DNA from 2 places in the Streptomyces sp. AK08-02 genome. Region 1 is predicted to be linked to the other one. Evidence: predicted binding sites of a transcription regulator. Region 1 holds the regulator's gene; the other holds the start of a gene.
The links. Region 1 encodes HspR, which represses chaperone genes until heat shock. Its sites were predicted from a motif close to TTGAGNNNNNNNNNCTCAA; they were not measured.
Positions count from the first base shown of each region.

Region 2: lon (endopeptidase La) is a predicted target of HspR. The motif match lies at 3,026-3,044, and genes of this name have one in related genera.

Region 1 is NZ_JARAZV010000025.1:70,143-78,451, reverse strand. Features, by position in the region: gene PV734_RS40105 (PA14 domain-containing protein) at 1-1,396, shown strand, start outside; gene PV734_RS40100 (PA14 domain-containing protein) at 1,547-3,028, shown strand; gene PV734_RS40095 (heat shock protein transcriptional repressor HspR) at 3,109-3,558, opposite strand; gene dnaJ (molecular chaperone DnaJ) at 3,564-4,754, opposite strand; gene grpE (nucleotide exchange factor GrpE) at 4,800-5,456, opposite strand; gene dnaK (molecular chaperone DnaK) at 5,453-7,306, opposite strand; gene PV734_RS40075 (MraY family glycosyltransferase) at 7,441-8,309, opposite strand, start outside.
Region 2 is NZ_JARAZV010000032.1:2,035-10,343, forward strand. Features, by position in the region: gene PV734_RS43425 (response regulator transcription factor) at 1-457, opposite strand, end outside; gene PV734_RS43430 (spermidine synthase) at 603-1,298, opposite strand; gene PV734_RS43435 (rhomboid-like protein) at 1,448-2,233, shown strand; gene PV734_RS43440 (GNAT family N-acetyltransferase) at 2,230-2,889, opposite strand; gene lon (endopeptidase La) at 3,067-5,490, shown strand; gene PV734_RS43450 (MarR family winged helix-turn-helix transcriptional regulator) at 5,682-6,158, shown strand; gene PV734_RS43455 (protein phosphatase 2C domain-containing protein) at 6,204-6,995, opposite strand; gene PV734_RS43460 (nitrate- and nitrite sensing domain-containing protein) at 7,447-8,309, shown strand, end outside.

The sequences.
Region 1 (8,309 bases):
GATGGACCTCGCGGGGTACCGGATCTACCGCAGCCTGAGCGGAAGCCCGTTCGGCACGCCCCTCGCGACGGCCAGCGCCACCGCCACCACGTACACGGACTCGGCAGTCCCCAACACGGGTGCGACATACGCCTACGAGATACGCGCGTACGACAAGGCCGGCAACCAGTCCGCCGGCAGCGCCGACCTCACCGCGACGACCGTCGACAAGACCGCGCCGGCCCAGGTCACCGGGGTCAGGGTGACCGTGACGGCGTCCAACCTCCGCCTCGACTGGAACCCCGTCGCCGACGCGTTCTCCTACAGCCTCTACCGGGCGAGCGCGCCGCAGGGCCCGTACGCCCGGATCAACTGGGCGATCGGCGACACCTTCATCTACGACAACACGGGCGACGTCAAGCAGCGCGCGTACTACCGGGTCACGGCCGTCGACAAGTACGACAACGAGTCCGTCCCGTCCGCGACCGTCGACCCCGGGGTGCCGGACACGACCGCGCCCGACCAGGTCACGGGCCTGACGGCACAGGGCACGACAGCGGGCAACGCGGTCCGCTGGCAGGCCTCCTCGGCCGACGTGGAGCGCTACGAGGTGTGGACGTCCACCGCGGGCCAGGCCGACCCCGACGGCCCGGACATCGCCCTCGCCACCTCCTTCAACGACGAGGTGGCGGAGCCCGGCGTCCCGGTCACCTACACGATCCAGGCGGTCGACGCGTACGGGAACATCTCCCCGGTGTCGGAGACGGTGACCGCGACCCGCCCCGCGCCCGGTGAATCGGCGGTGCCGACGAACCTGTCGGGCACGCTCCACGACAGCGACACCGAACTCGACTGGGACTACCCGACGGACAACGCCCCCTCCGACTACCGGGTCTACCGCCGTACGGGTACGAACGACGCCTGGACGCGGATCAGCGAGGGCGACGACCACTGGACGCGGTACAGCCGGAACGGGCTGACGTTCGTCCGCTACGCCGACACCGCGGCCCCACTCGGCCGCGCCTCGTACTACCTGGTCGCCCTCGACCAGCACGGCGACGAGTCGACCCCCACGGGGATCGTCACGGTGACCCGGGGAACCCCGGCCACCGCCACCGCGCCCGCTCCGCCGACGATGACCCTGTCCGCCCCGTACACGGAGTGCACGGCCAACGACTGCGTGGCGCACGGCGGTTCGAACACTCCCCTCACCATGACCCTGACTCCGGACCCGGACCGCCTGATCTGGGGCTACGAGTACAGGTTCACCGGCGACAGCGGCTACACGAGAACCCCGGACGCGACCATCACCTGGACACCCCCGGCTTCCGGCACGTACACCTTCGAGGTACGTGCGGTGGACTACTACATGGACCGGACGGGCGCGGCGGCCACGATCCTGTTCAAGGTGGGCTGAGCCGGGCAGCGTCCACACGCCCCTACTCGCCCCACGCGCCCCGCTCCGACCTTTCGAACCACACACCGGTCGTACAACCAAGTCAGGTCCTCGCCAGTCTTGATCGGCAACCGTCCCTACTGCGGTTGCCGATCAAGACCGGAGGACCGCATGAACCCAGCCAGACGCACGACAGCCACAGCCGCCTTCGCGACCACCATCGTGCTCGCCACCGCCGGTGCGCTGCTCAGCACCGCGGCTACGGCCGCCTCCGCCGCGACCACCTGCGACTCCCCTGTCTACAAGCGCCAGTTCTTCGCGAACACCACCTTCTCCGGTACCCCGAAGAAGACTGACTGTGACACCACCATCGCCGAGAACTGGGGAGCGAAGGCCCCCGCTACCGGCCTCCCGAAGAACTACTTCGGCGTCCGCTGGACCGTGACACGGGACTTCGGCTCCGGCGGCCCCTTCGCTTTCGCCGCAGCCGCCCAGGACGGCATCCGCGTCTACGTCGACGGCAAGGTGAAGGTCAACCTCTGGAAGAACGTCACGACGACCCGGAACAAGACCGTCAATCTCACTGTCCCCAAGGGCAGGCACACCCTCCGCGTCGACTACGCCAACTTCACAGGCAACGCCAACGTGAAGTTCACGTACGCTCCCCGGACCCTGGCGAGCGTCGACAACGTCAAGCCGCTCCCGCCCACCGGGGCCAATGCCTCCTACAGCGCGTCGGCGGACACCGTCAAGATCGCCTGGGCGAAGAACGCGGAGATGGACCTGTCCGGCTACCGCGTCTACCAGCGACCCCCGAACTCCACTGCCTGGACCAGGGTCAGCGGCGACACCGAACTCGCGGGAACCTCGTTCACCATGGGCATACCTCCCCTGGGCAGAACCACGTACTTCGAGGTGCGGGCCGTCGACAAGGTCGGCAACGAATCGGTCGGCAGCACCGACGTGATGGTCAGCTCCGCCGACCGGACCCCGCCGGCCGTACCGAAGCCCGTGGTGGTGTACGACTCGCATCTGGACGGCGTCGTGCTGCACTGGGACGCCCCTGAGGTCGGGATCAAGTTCACACTGTCCCGTTCCGCCCCGTCCACGGGTGAGCTCACCTGGCAGACGAATTTCGCACACAACTGGACGGACGTCTCCGCACCGTTCGGCGAGACCTCCTATTACCAGGTCACGGCAACCGACGCATACGGAAACACCTCGGTCTCGGCCGTCCTCCCGCACACCCGGGAACTGGCCGTACCGAACCTCCCCCTCGTGGAGCACTGGCCGGAGGACGGCAGCGGCATCCCCCTGACCTGGTGGATGTCGCCGTACGCGCCGACGGAGTTCCGGGTGCACCGCGAGGAGCAGCTCTTCGACGAGGCGACAAGCAGCTACGTCACCGTCGACTCCCGGGTGGTGCCCTGTGCCCCGACGCTCTTTTACGTCGGACCCCGGAACGGGTACACCTGCACCGACACCACGGCCGTGCTGAGCCCGGCCAACAGGATCTACGTGTACTGGGTGACCAGCGTCGACCCGCTCGGGCGGGAATCGGATCCGTCCGCCCGTCGGCAGTTCACCTATCGTGACGGCACCCAACCCGCCTCCGGCGACACCTCGGCGGCTCCGGCCCCTCAGGCCGAGTAAAGGGTCCCGAGGGTTCGCAGAACAGGAAAGGGGCCCGGAGATTCCTCCGGGCCCCTTTCCTGTCGCATCAGCGTGCGCGTCTAGTCGGACTGCTGCCGCTTCGGCCGCCAGACCACCAACGCGCTGGTCTGCTGGACCTCCTGGTACGGAACCAGATCCCGCCGGTAGGAAGCGTGAACCGCCGCCTCCCGTTGCTGCATCGCCGCGGCGGCGCCGTCCAGTGCGGACTCCATCTCCGCCACCCGCGACTGCAGCGCGGCGACCTGGTTCTCCAGCTCGATGATGCGCTTGATGCCGGCCAGGTTGATGCCCTCGTCCTGCGACAGTGCCTGCACCGTGCGGAGCAGTTCGATGTCGCGGGCCGAGTAGCGGCGGCCCCGGCCGGCGGTGCGGTCGGGGGAGACCAGGCCCAGGCGGTCGTACTGGCGCAGGGTCTGCGGGTGCAGGCCGGACAGCTGGGCCGCCACCGAGATGACGTAGACCGGGGTCTCCTGCGTCAGTTCATACGGATTGCGTCGACGACCGTCCATCTCGGTCAGGCTCCCTTCGCCGCCTCGAACAGCTCCGCCCGCGGATCCTCGTCCACGGTCGCCTCGCGATACGCCTCCAGTGCGTCACGAGCCTTCCCCGTCAGTTCCGTCGGCACACTCACCTCGACGGTGACCAGCAGGTCTCCCCGGGTGCCGTCCTTGCGGACCGCGCCCTTGCCCCGCGCGCGCATCGTGCGCCCGTTGGGCGTGCCCGGGGGCAGCTTCAGGGTGACCGGCGGGCCGCCCAGGGTCGGGACCCTGACCTCGCCGCCGAGTGCCGCCTCGACGAACGTCACCGGCACCGTCACCGTCAGGTTGTCTTCCTTGCGGCCGAAGACCGGGTGGCTGTCGACATGGACGGTGACGTACAGGTCACCGGCCGGGCCGCCCCGCTCGCCCGGCGCTCCCTTGCCGCGCAGCCGGATGCGCTGGTTGTCCGACACCCCGGCCGGGATGCGCACCTGCATCGTCCGCGAGGACTTGGCGCGCCCCGAGCCGCTGCACACCAGACAGGCGTGCTCCGCGATCAGGCCCCGGCCCTTGCAGTCCGGGCAGGGGTCGGTGAGCGAGAACCCGCCGCCCGAGCCGCGTGCCACCTGGCCGGTGCCCACGCAGGTCGGACACACGCGCGGTGTGCCGTTCTTGTCGCCGGTGCCCGAGCAGGCCTTGCACGGTGACTGGGACGTCATGCGCAGCGGGACCGTCGCGCCGTCCACCGCCTCCGTGAAGCTCAGCGTGACCTCGGTGTCGATGTCCTGGCCGCGCCTGGGCTGCGTACGGGTGGTCCCGCCGCCGCCCCGGTTGAAGAGGCCGCCGAACACGTCTCCGATGCCTCCGCCGAAGCCGCCCGCGCCGGAGCCGGACCCGGCCCCGCCCTGGGCGCCGCCGCCGAAGAGGTCACCCAGGTCGAAGTTGAAGGAGCCGCCGCCCGCGCCCGGCCCCGGACGGAAACCGCCGTTGCCGAAGAGGGCGCGGGCCTCGTCGTACTCCTTGCGCTTCTTGGGGTCGCCGAGGACGTCGTTCGCCTCGGAGATCTCCTTGAAGCGCTCCTCCGCCTTGGCGTTGCCCTTGTTGGCGTCCGGGTGGAACTCGCGGGCGAGTTTCCGGTACGCCTTCTTGATCTCGGCCTCGGTGGCGTCCTTGGGGACGCCGAGGACCTTGTAGAAGTCCTTCTCGATGAAGTCCTTGGTGCTCATCCTCGACGTCCCTCCTTTCCGGAAGTCCCCACCTCAATGCTCACGTCAGCCCTCTTCCGGGCCACCGCTCTCCTTGCCGTCCACCGTGTCGGCCGACTCCGAGCTGCCGGCCGGCGTCGCCCCGGGCTGGGGCTCGGCCACCGCGACCCGCGCGGGACGCAGGTTGCGCTCGCCGAACCGGTAGCCCGGCTGCAGGATCGCCACGCAGGTCGTCTCCGTGACGTCCGGCGCGTACGAGTGCATCAGGGCCTCGTGGATCGTCGGGTCGAAGGGCTCGCCCTCCTTGCCGAACTGCTGCAGGCCCATCTTCGCGGCGACGGACTCCAGCGACTCGGCGACGGACTTGAACCCGCCGACCAGTTCACCGTGGTCCCTCGCGCGGGCGATGTTGTCGAGCACGGGCAGGAGTTCGGTCAGGAGACTCGCGACAGCGACCTCCTTGACCGCGATCCGGTCCCGCTCGACCCGGCGGCGGTAGTTCTGATATTCGGCCTGGAGCCGCTGGAGGTCCGCGGTGCGCTCACCGAGCGCCGTACGAACCTGGTCCAGCTGTGCCGTCAGACCGGCGACCTGTGCTGCTGCTGCGTCCCCGGCCGAGGCCGCCCCCTCCGAAGTGGGGGCGGTCTTCGGCTCGGCGTCGTCGGGGGTGGCGCCGGAAGGGACGTCGGGCTTCTCGTCGAAGCCCGGAGTCTCCTCCGTCACGCGGCACCGTCCTTACGGTCACGCTGCTCGTCGTCGACGATCTCGGCGTCCACCACGTCGTCGTCGGCCTTCGGGGCCTCGGCGCCGGGAGCGTCGTCACCGGCGGCCTGCGCGGACTGGGCGTCGGCGTACATCGCCTGGCCCAGCTTCTGCGAGACGGCGGCGACCTTCTCCGTGGAGGTGCGGATCTCGGCGACGTCCTCGCCCTTGAGCGCGGCCTTCAGCTCCTCGATCGAGGCCTCGACCTCGGTCTTGATGTCGCCGGGGACCTTGTCCTCGTTGTCCTTGAGGAACTTCTCCGTCTGGTAGACGAGCTGCTCGCCCTGGTTGCGGGTCTCGGCGGCCTCGCGGCGACGGTGGTCCTCGTCCGCGTACTGCTCGGCCTCCTGGCGCATCCGGTCGACCTCGTCCTTCGGCAGCGAGGAGCCACCGGTGACGGTCATCTTCTGTTCCTTGCCGGTGCCGAGGTCCTTGGCCGTGACGTGCATGATGCCGTTGGCGTCGATGTCGAAGGCGACCTCGATCTGCGGCACACCGCGCGGGGCCGGCGGCAGGCCCGTCAGCTCGAACATCCCGAGCTTCTTGTTGTACGCCGCGATCTCGCGCTCGCCCTGGTAGACCTGGATCTGGACGGACGGCTGGTTGTCCTCGGCCGTCGTGAAGATCTCGGAACGCTTGGTCGGGATCGTGGTGTTGCGCTCGATGAGCTTCGTCATGATCCCTCCCTTGGTCTCGATACCGAGGGACAGCGGGGTGACGTCGAGGAGCAGGACGTCCTTGACCTCGCCCTTGAGGACACCGGCCTGGAGCGCGGCGCCGATGGCGACGACCTCGTCCGGGTTCACGCCCTTGTTGGCGTCCTGACCGCCGGTCAGCTCCTTGACGAGCTCGGCGACGGCGGGCATACGGGTGGAGCCACCGACGAGAACGACGTGGTCGATCTCGGAGAGGTTGATCCCCGCGTCCTTGATGACGTTGTGGAACGGCGTCTTGCAGCGCTCCAGCAGGTCGGCCGTCAGCTGCTGGAACTGGGCGCGGGTGAGCTTCTCGTCCAGGTGCAGCGGGCCCTCGGCGGACGCCGTGATGTAGGGCAGGTTGATCGAGGTCTCGGTGGACGAGGACAGCTCGATCTTGGCCTTCTCGGCGGCCTCGCGGAGGCGCTGGAGGGCCATCTTGTCCTTGCCCAGGTCCACGCCGTGGCCGGCGCGGAACTGCTGGACCAGGTAGTCCATGACGCGCTGGTCCCAGTCGTCACCACCGAGGTGGTTGTCACCGTTGGTGGCCTTCACCTCGACGACGCCGTCACCGATCTCCAGGAGGGACACGTCGAAGGTGCCGCCACCGAGGTCGAAGACGAGGATCGTCTGGTCGTCCTTGTCGAGGCCGTACGCGAGAGCGGCGGCCGTCGGCTCGTTCACGATGCGCAGGACGTTGAGGCCCGCGATCTCGCCGGCCTCCTTCGTCGCCTGGCGCTCGGAGTCGTTGAAGTAGGCCGGGACGGTGATGACCGCGTCCGTGACCTTCTCGCCCAGGTAGGCCTCGGCGTCGCGCTTCAGCTTCTGCAGGATGAACGCGCTCATCTGCTGCGGGTTGAAGTTCTTCCCGTCGAGCTCGATCTTCCAGTCGGTGCCCATGTGGCGCTTGACCGACCGGATGGTCCTGTCGACGTTGGTGACCGCCTGGCGCTTGGCGACCTCGCCGACCAGCACCTCACCGTTCTTCGCGAAGGCGACGACGGACGGCGTGGTCCTGGCACCCTCGGCGTTGGTGATGACGGTGGGCTCGCCGCCCTCCAGAACGCTGACGACGGAGTTAGTCGTGCCCAGGTCGATGCCGACCGCACGTGCCATGTCAATTCCTCCAGCAGCAATGACGTAAAGCTATGACGCAAGCCACGACCGAGCCATGACTTGAGCGGAACAGGCTCAAGTGTGCATCACTCCCGCCGCGCGGTCAACAGAGCTGAGTCGACCCCACTCAACTCTTATCCGTTCCTTACGCGCAATTCCGCTCTGACCTGCGCCGACTGTGCGGCCGGAGGCCGCCGGAGCCCGTAAACAGGGACTCTCAGCAGCCCCAGTACGACCGTCCCGGCCACCCCCGCCACCCACCACAGCCCCGATTCCCCGGCCCACCCGCCGTGCGCGAGCACCCCCGTCAGCACCGCCCCGAAGGCACCCGCGCCGAGCAGTACGGCCGCCCCGCGCGCGGTGAGCCCCAACCGCCGCAGCCGGTGCGCGAGATGGTCCGGACCCCCGCGCGACAGGGGCCGTCCGGCCATCCGCCGCGACACGGCCACGAGCACCACGTCGGCGCCGGCGACGGCGGTGAGCGCGAACAACACCCCGGCGCTGGACGCCAGTTCGTGCCCGGTCCGCACGACCACGGCGGCCGAGGCCAGCACGAACCCGGTGAACAGGGACCCGCACGCGCCCAGGGCGATCCGCGCGGGATGCCAGTTGTGCATCAGGAACCCGGTGAGCGCCGCGGCGAGGACGCTCAGCAGCACGGCGAGCCCGTCGAGCACCTCGACGGCGGCGCACGCCCCCACCCCGAAGGCGGTCAGCACCCCGACCGTCCCGAGCAGCCCGTCGGCGTGGTCGAGGGCCCGGAAGGCGAGGGTGACGAACACGATCCAGCCGAGCGCGAGCAGCCCGACCCCGAACCCCAACTCCCCGTACGGCACCACGAACCCGGCGGCGACGGCCGTACCGACGACCAGGAACCGCGCCTTGACCCGCCGCACGTCGGCCACCAGCCCGAGCGCGCCCACACCCGCGCCGGCGACGAGCAGCTCACCGACGCCGTCCCCCAGGGGGGCGAACCCGGTCCACTCCCCCGCCCCGGCGACCA
Region 2 (8,309 bases), on a different contig from region 1:
GGCGCAGGATGCCGGAGCGCGGCGTCGACGCGGCGATGGCGGCCCGCTCGACGCGGCGCAGCAGCACATGCACCCGCGCGGCCAGTTCACGCATGGAGAAGGGCTTCGTCATGTAGTCGTCGGCGCCGACCCCGAGCCCGACCAGCATGTCCGTCTCGTCGTCGCGCGCGGTGAGCATCATGACGGGCACGGCCCGCTGGGCCTGCACCCGCCTGCATACTTCGAGCCCGTCGAAGCCGGGCAGCATGATGTCGAGGATCAGCAGATCGGGCTGCCAGGCCTCGGCGGTGTCGACGGCGGCCGGTCCGTCACCGGCGGTCTGCACGAGAAATCCCTCGGCGCGCAGACGGGCCGCGATGGCGTCGACGATCGTCGGATCGTCCTCGACCACGAGTACCCGGCGCTGGGCGCCAGGAGTCGCCGTCGCGCCGTTCTGGGAGGTGTGTGTCTGCTCCATCGCCCGTCCCTGAAGTGTGCTTTCCGGAACCAGTGGGGTGGTTCCTTGGCTGCGCTTGTCCGCGCATGACTGCGGTTGACGCACGACTGATCGGATGAGTGATCGGCGTCAGGGGTGCAGCGTACGGGCAGTCACCACGAAGGGTCTATCCAGGCCCAACGGCGAGGTGGACGACGTCAGGGACTCCTCGGGCAACGGGGATCTCTTCGGTGCGTACCGACCGGAACCCGGCATTCCGTAGAGTTTGCTCGAATTCCCGAGAGGGTTGCGCGGACCACACCGCGAGCACCCCGTCCGGCCTCAACACCCTTGCGCAGCTTGCCAGTCCGGCCTGCGAATACAGGCTCTGGTTGTCCTCCGTGACGGTCCAGTCGGGGCCGTTGTCGATGTCGAGACACAGGGCGTCGAATGTGGCGGACGTCTCATTGACGTATCTCACCAGGTCAGCTGCGACGATCTCGGTGCGTGGATCGGAGAGGGCGCGGGCCGAGAACTCCGACAGCGGCCCGTCGCGATGCCATCCGATGATCGCCGGTTCACGTTCGACGACGGTGATTCCGCCGCAGCGGGGGTCGGCCGCGGCATGCGCGAGCGAGAACCCGACGCCGAGACCTCCGATGAGGACGTGCGGCAAGGCGGCCCGGGAGCCGGGGGCGAGCGCGTCGAGGGCGGCGTCGACCAGCAGGCGCTCGGACCGGCCGTCCGAAGTGTCCATCAGGAAGCACCCGTTGGCGATGATCTGCAGTAACTCTCCGTGCCGCCGCAGCACGACTTCGCCGTACGGCCCCTCCTGCCGGTCGAGGACTTCGGGGGCGCCGTAGGAAGCGGTCGGGAGGGTCATGGAGGCATCTTGGCGCAGTGCGGCCCGGATGAGCGCGGCCTTTACGCGCCCTGTCGGCTTGCTGTGAATCGGCCGTGGCGTGGCGCGGGTCACAGACAACCGCGCGGGTGGAGGCGAAGGGTGGGGCGAAGCGGAAGGAGCGCCTCACTGTGGAACGGGTCGATGCGAAGGGCGACGTGACGTCGGTTTCACCGGCGCCCTCGGGCGCGCCCGTCGCGGAGGGTGTGCGGCTGCTGGACGGGGTGCCGAGGCAGCGGGGGGCGGCGGAAGCCGTGTCCGCGCGGCCGGCGGTCCCGGCGGACACTGTCCCCAGGGGGCGGCGGGTTTTCCGCCCCTGGCACCTTCTCCCCACGCCCACGGGTACTCCGTTCACCTTCACGTACGCGGCCGTCCTCCTGGTCACGGCATACGTGGCCGAACACGCGGACCCCGCCCTCGTGCACGCCCTCCATCAGGGCACCAGTACGGATGTCGCCCACCTCCTGCGGGCACCCGTGCTCGTGCTGGTCACCAGCGCGCTGTGGGTCGTGGGAGGCGTGACCTCGCCGTACGGCGTTCTCTTCCTCCTTGTTCTTACGGCGCTGGAGCGGCGGATCGGCGGTCTCCGTGCCGTCTGGGTGTTCGCGCTCGGGCATGTGCTGGCCACTCTCGCGACCGAGGTGCCGGTGGGGCTCGGGGTGCTGGTGGGGTGGCTGCCCGAGAGTTCGCTGCATCGGCTCGACTACGGGATCAGTTTCGGGGTCGCGGCGAGTGTGGGGGCCTTGGCGGGCTTGCTGCGGCCCTGGCTGGGGTGGCCGCTGCTGGTGGTGTTCGGCGGGACGCTGGTGCAGGACCTCGTCGCCTACGCCGATCCGATGACCAACTGGGGGCATGTGACGGCGCTGGCCATCGGGGTCGCCACCTGGCCCTGGGTGCGCCGGTGGCGGAGGCTCTAGGGTCCGTCGACGGCCGCCCCCATGAACGTCGCGCTCGTCAGGGGCGCCTCCACGCGCCAGCCCAGCGACTCGTACAGCGCCCGCCCCTCCGGTGTTCCGGCCAGTACGCCTCTCTCCGCGCCCTGTGCGGACGCCTCCCGCAGGAGTGTTCGCATCACGAAGGCGCCGAGGCCCCGGCGGCGGTGCGCGGGGGAGGTCTCCACCTGGTCGACGACCGCGGTCCGGCCCGTGGGGGCGATCTGGCCGCGGGCCGCCCAGGAGCCGTCGGCCCCCGCGAGCATCACGCGCGTGACGCCGCCGCGCGTCCAGGTGCGGACCCGGTAGCCGTCGGGGGCGGCCGGCGCCTCCGAGGCGGTCAGCGGGACGGACATCAGGTAGCCCGGCTCCGGGGCGACCGACCATCCTTCGCCGAGCCACCCGCCGACCGTCTCCGGGTCCTCGAACACCTTGAGCCACACGCCCGCCCCGGTCACGGCGTCGGCCACCTTCCGGACGGTCCGCTCCTCGACGCCGTCGTTCACCGCGCCCAGGACGTGCCGGGTGACGGCTCGGGACGTGCCCACGTCGATCGTGTATCCCCAGGGCTCGACCAGCGGCGGCGACGCCCCGCGTGAGACCACCCAGCCGTCGACCCAGGCCCGCACGGTTCCGTCCACCCGAACTCCTTGAGTAATGGTTGATATGTGATTACGAGTGTTACGTGGGCGACTGTATGCGGGCGTTGGGCCGCTGCGGCAGGGGTGATCGCTCACGGCGAACACGCTCCGGGGAACATTCGGCTCCCGTCAAGCATTGAGTCGGCATAGCTCAACTTGAGTGCTGAAGGGGAGATCATGGCTACTGAGTCCACGGCGTTCACACCGCTCACACTGCCCGTGCTGCCGCTCGACGACGAGGTCGTGCTGCCCGGCATGGTTGTTCCGCTGGACCTGAACGACGCCGATGTGCGGGCCGCCGTGGAGGCTGCCCAGGCCGCCGCGAGCACCGGGCCCGGCAAGCCCAGGGTGCTGCTGGTGCCACGTATCGACGGGGCGTACGCGAGTACCGGTGTCCTCGGCACCGTCGAGCAGGTCGGCCGGCTGGCCGACGGGGATCCCGGCGCCCTCATCCGGGCCCGGGGGCGCGTGCGGATCGGCGCCGGGACCACCGGCCCGGGGGCCGCGCTGTGGGTGGAGGGCACGCGCATCGACGACGCGGTGCCGGACCCCGTACCCGGTCATGTCACCGAACTCGCCAAGGAGTACAAGGCTCTCGCCACCGCCTGGCTGCGCAAGCGCGGCGCCTGGCAGGTTGTCGACCGCGTACAGGCGATCGACGACGTCTCCACCCTTGCCGACAACTCCGGTTACTCACCCTTCCTCAGCATCGAGCAGAAGATCGAGCTCCTGGAGACCACCGACCCGGTGGCCCGGCTGAAGCTCGCCACCCAGCAGCTGCGCGACCACCTCGCCGAGCAGGACGTCGCCGAGACCATCGCGAAGGACGTCCAGGAGGGCGTCGACAAGCAGCAGCGGGAGTTCCTGCTGCGCAAGCAGCTGGAAGCCGTCCGCAAGGAACTGCGCGAGATCAACGGTGAGAAGGACGGCGAGGAGTCCGACGACTACCGGGCCCGTGTCGAGGCCGCCGATCTCCCGGAGAACGTGCGCGAGGCGGCTCTCAAGGAGGTCGACAAGCTGGAGCGGTCCTCCGAGCAGTCGCCCGAGGGCGGCTGGATCAGGACCTGGCTCGACACCGTCCTCGAACTCCCCTGGAACGAGCGGACCGAGGACGCCTACGACATCCAGGGCGCGCAGACCGTGCTCGACGCCGAGCACGCGGGCCTCCATGACGTGAAGGAGCGCATCACCGAGTACCTCGCCGTGCGCAAACGGCGTGCCGAGCGCGGCCTCGGGGTCGTCGGCGGGCGTCGCGGTGGCGCCGTACTCGCCCTCGTCGGGCCGCCCGGCGTCGGCAAGACCAGTCTCGGTGAGTCCGTCGCGCACGCCATGGGGCGGAAGTTCGTCCGGGTGGCGCTGGGCGGGGTCAGGGACGAGGCCGAGATCCGCGGGCACCGGCGTACGTACGTCGGCGCGCTGCCCGGGCGTATCGTGCGGGCCATCAAGGAGGCCGGGTCGATGAACCCCGTCGTTCTCCTCGACGAGATCGACAAGGTCGGCTCCGACTTCCGGGGCGACCCGGCCGCCGCGCTGCTCGAAGTCCTCGACCCGGCGCAGAACCACACCTTCCGCGACCACTACCTCGAAGTCGAACTCGACCTCAGCGACGTGGTGTTCCTCGCGACCGCCAACGTCCTGGAATCCATTCCCGAGGCCTTGCTCGACCGGATGGAACTCGTCCGGCTGGACGGGTACACGGAGGACGAGAAGGTCGTCATCGCCCGGGACCACCTGCTGCCACGGCAGTTGGAGCGGGCCGGCCTGGAGAGCCCCGAAGTCACCCTCGACGAGGGCGCGTTGCGCAAGCTCGCCGGGGAGTACACCCGGGAGGCCGGCGTCCGCAACCTGGAGCGGTCCATCGCGCGACTGCTGCGCAAGGTCGCCGCACAGCACGAACTCGGTGAGCGGAAGCTGCCGTTCACCGTCACGGACGCTGATCTGCGCGCGCTCATCGGGCGGCCCCACCATGTGCCCGAGTCCGCCACCGACCCGGCCGAGCGGCGGACCGCCGTCCCCGGTGTGGCGACCGGGCTCGCGGTCACCGGGGCCGGGGGTGACGTCCTCTATGTCGAGGCCTCGCTCGCCGACCCGGAGACCGGGGCGGCGGGGCTCACGCTCACCGGGCAGCTGGGTGACGTGATGAAGGAGTCCGCGCAGATCGCGCTCTCCTTCCTCCGCTCGCACGGCGCCGAACTGGAACTGCCCGTGGGCGACCTGAAGGACCGGGGCGTGCACATCCACTTCCCGGCGGGTGCCGTGCCCAAGGACGGTCCGAGCGCGGGCGTCACCATGACGACCGCCCTCGCCTCGCTGCTCAGCGGACGGCTCGTCCGCACGGACGTCGCCATGACCGGCGAGGTCTCGCTGACCGGGCGGGTGCTGCCCATCGGCGGTGTGAAGCAGAAGCTGCTCGCCGCGCACCGGGCCGGTGTCACCACCGTGATCATCCCGAAGCGCAACGAGGCCGACCTGGACGACGTCCCGGCCGAGGTCCTGGAGAAGCTCGACGTCCACGCCGTCACGGACGTCCGCCAGGTCCTCGAACTGGCGCTCACCCCGGCGGAGAACGCGGCGGAGGCACAGGTTCCGGCAGCGGCGTGACGGACGTTGCCGGTTGGGTAGGGCCCGGGTCCCGGAAGGGGGCCCGGGCCTTCCCGTGTGTGCGGCTCCGGGGTTGACGGGGACCTGGATGACACCGTCTCCCCGGTCCTGCGAAATACTGTCCGAGCTGCGGCGATGGCCGTGCTCGACGGAGACTTTCCGAGCGGTGAGACCGGATCAGGGGTGCTGACGTGCACGAGGACGGCAACGGCGGGGAACGCCCGGACGGGAGTGGGGTCGAGCGGGAGTTCCTCGCCCTGGAGCGGGAGTTGACGGTGTTCCTGCGGCGCGCCCGGGCCAACTCCGGGGAGATGGCCCGCCAGGTCCACCCCGACCTGGAGTCGTCGGCGTACGGGCTGCTGGTGCGGCTCGACGAGTGCGGGCGGCAGCGTGCCACCGAGCTCGCGGCCTACATCGGCGTCGGCAAGGCCACCATGTCCCGCCAGCTGCGCGCCCTGGAGGAGCTGGGCCTCGTCGCCCGCGAACCGGACCCGGCCGACGGACGCGCCTGGCTCGTCCACCTCACGGACGAGGGCCGTGCCCGCTTCCGTACCGTCCGGGAGGCGCGGCGGGCACGGTACGTGCGTGAGCTGGCTGCCTGGGATCGCGTCGAGGTGGCCGAACTGGCCCGGCTGCTGCATCAGCTCAACCTCGGGATGGAGAAGTAGGCCCCACAGGTTCAGCCGGTTCGGCCTGTTCGTCCGCCCCCGGCGTCACAGTTCGACGTACACGACCGTCGCGTCGTCGTGTGTCTTGCTGCGGCGCAGGCGCGGCCGGCCCGCGTCCACGTCCGCCCGCTCCAGCTCCCGTACGCGGTGCACCAGCGCCCCCGCGCCCTCCTTGCGGACGGTGGTGAAGCAGGCCGTCCAGTCGCCCTCGGCGAACTTCTCGACCCAGCGGGTCGCCCCGTCCGTCAGTGCGGCCAGGGCGCGCACCTCGGCGCGCGGGGTCGTGCCCGTGACCGCGCGGGAGGCCACCGACGGATCGGCCGCCGCCGTGAAGAAGCCGCCCTCCTTGTTGCGTACCGTCGCGTCGGCGATCGCGTCCGTGGCCAGCGAGGACCGGGGGACGCGGGCCAGCCGGTCGTCCAGGTGAGCCGTGACCGTGCCGTCCGGGGACTCGGTCAGCAGGGCCGAGTCGGACAGGACCAGGTGCTCGACGGTCTCCGGTGACCAGCGGGCGAGAACCACGGTCGCCTGGGGCGTACGCGGGTGAGAAAGGTCACAGGTTTGTGCGTGGGCCCCGGCGGTACGAGCGAGGGCGGCGGCCAGTACCTCGGTGAGGGGCATATCCCGTTGTGAAACAGACAGTTCGGTCAGCGCGCCGCCGAGCCGGGCCGTGAACCAGGGGACGGAATGCAGACAACCCGTCCCGGTCCCGGGTGGAGTCACCCCGTCCAGGAGGACGAGCGAACCGCCCTGCCCGGAGGCGGGAAGCCCGATCGCCGCGAAGTCCTCATTGGGGCGGCCCGGATCGCCGGGTTCCGTGACGAGTTCAGTGCGCATCCGGCCAGTCTGCACGAGCCCTTCACAAGCTTCCCAAAAGGCTGGCAAGGATTGCCGAAACAGCGTGTAGCCGCTGGTCAGACGCCTGGTTTGGGAGGTAATGATCTACTCCGTGAAGACGTCGCTGCGGATAATGTCAAAGCCCGCCGCCCACGTCCAACCGGCCCGCCACCCTGGGCGGGGGCACAGGCCGGAGGAACTTGCCGCCAACTCCCCGTCGATGTTGACTCCTTGATGTTCACTCCTTCGAGTGGCGGGTCAGGTGACGCGCGCTCCCTGCCCACCGGCATGGGAGGGTCGGGAACCGGACCGTGCCGGAGCACCGGAACCGTACCGGGTGAGCGGCAGGCCAGAACCATCCGGGCGGCCACGCAGTTGACGGAACGTCATCCGGGTCCCGACGGATCGTCACCCGGGCCCATGGGCACACGAGTCAGGAATGCGAGCACCGGTGCAGAAGACGCGGCCTCGGCGCACAGGCAGGCAGACAGCTCCCGCAGGGGGCGCTACCGGTGACGCCCCGACCGATCCCGCGGGCCGGGGGCGCCCCGGCCACGTCCGCAACCGGCTCATCGTGGCCGTCGCCGTCGTGGCCGCCGCGATCGCCGGGGCCGGCGCCCCGTCCGTCATCGCCGCCTCGTCCCAGCTCCACGACTCCCAGGACCTGGTGACGCTCGCGACGCAGACCCAGGACGCCCTGACCCTCGCCCACTCGCTCGCCGACGAACGCGACGAGGTCACCGTCTACATCGCCGCCGGCCGCCCCAAGGCGAAGGCGCCCTCCGACCAGCGCGCCGCCCGCGTCGACCGCGAGGTCGGCGACCTGCGCGCGAACCCGGACACCCCGGCCGCGCTCCGGGCGGACCTCGACGACATCGCGACGCTGCGCCGGGAGGCGCTCACCGGCAAGAGCACCGCTCTCCAGTCGCACGAGACGTACTCCGCCGCCATCGCCGGGCTGCATCGCCTCGCCGAGCGGCTGGCCGAGCGGCAGCCGCCCCGGGCAGGCGCCGGCGCGTACGCCCTGGCCGAACTCGACTCCGCCGTCCAGCAGGCCGCTGCCGCCCGGGGGCTCCTCCTCGCCGCGCTCAGCGTGCCGACGTCCACCGAGAGCGTGTACGACCCGGTCACCGGGCTGTCGTCCGAGCAGGCCGTGACCTCACCGGCCGACGCGAAGACGCGGAACGCGCTCAGCGCCGCCGCCCAGCAGGCCCGGCTGCGCTCGGACGCGGCCATCGCCGACTTCCGCGAGACGGCCCCCGAGGCCGCCGTCGGCAGCTACGACTCCACGGTCACCGGACCCGAGGTCGACAC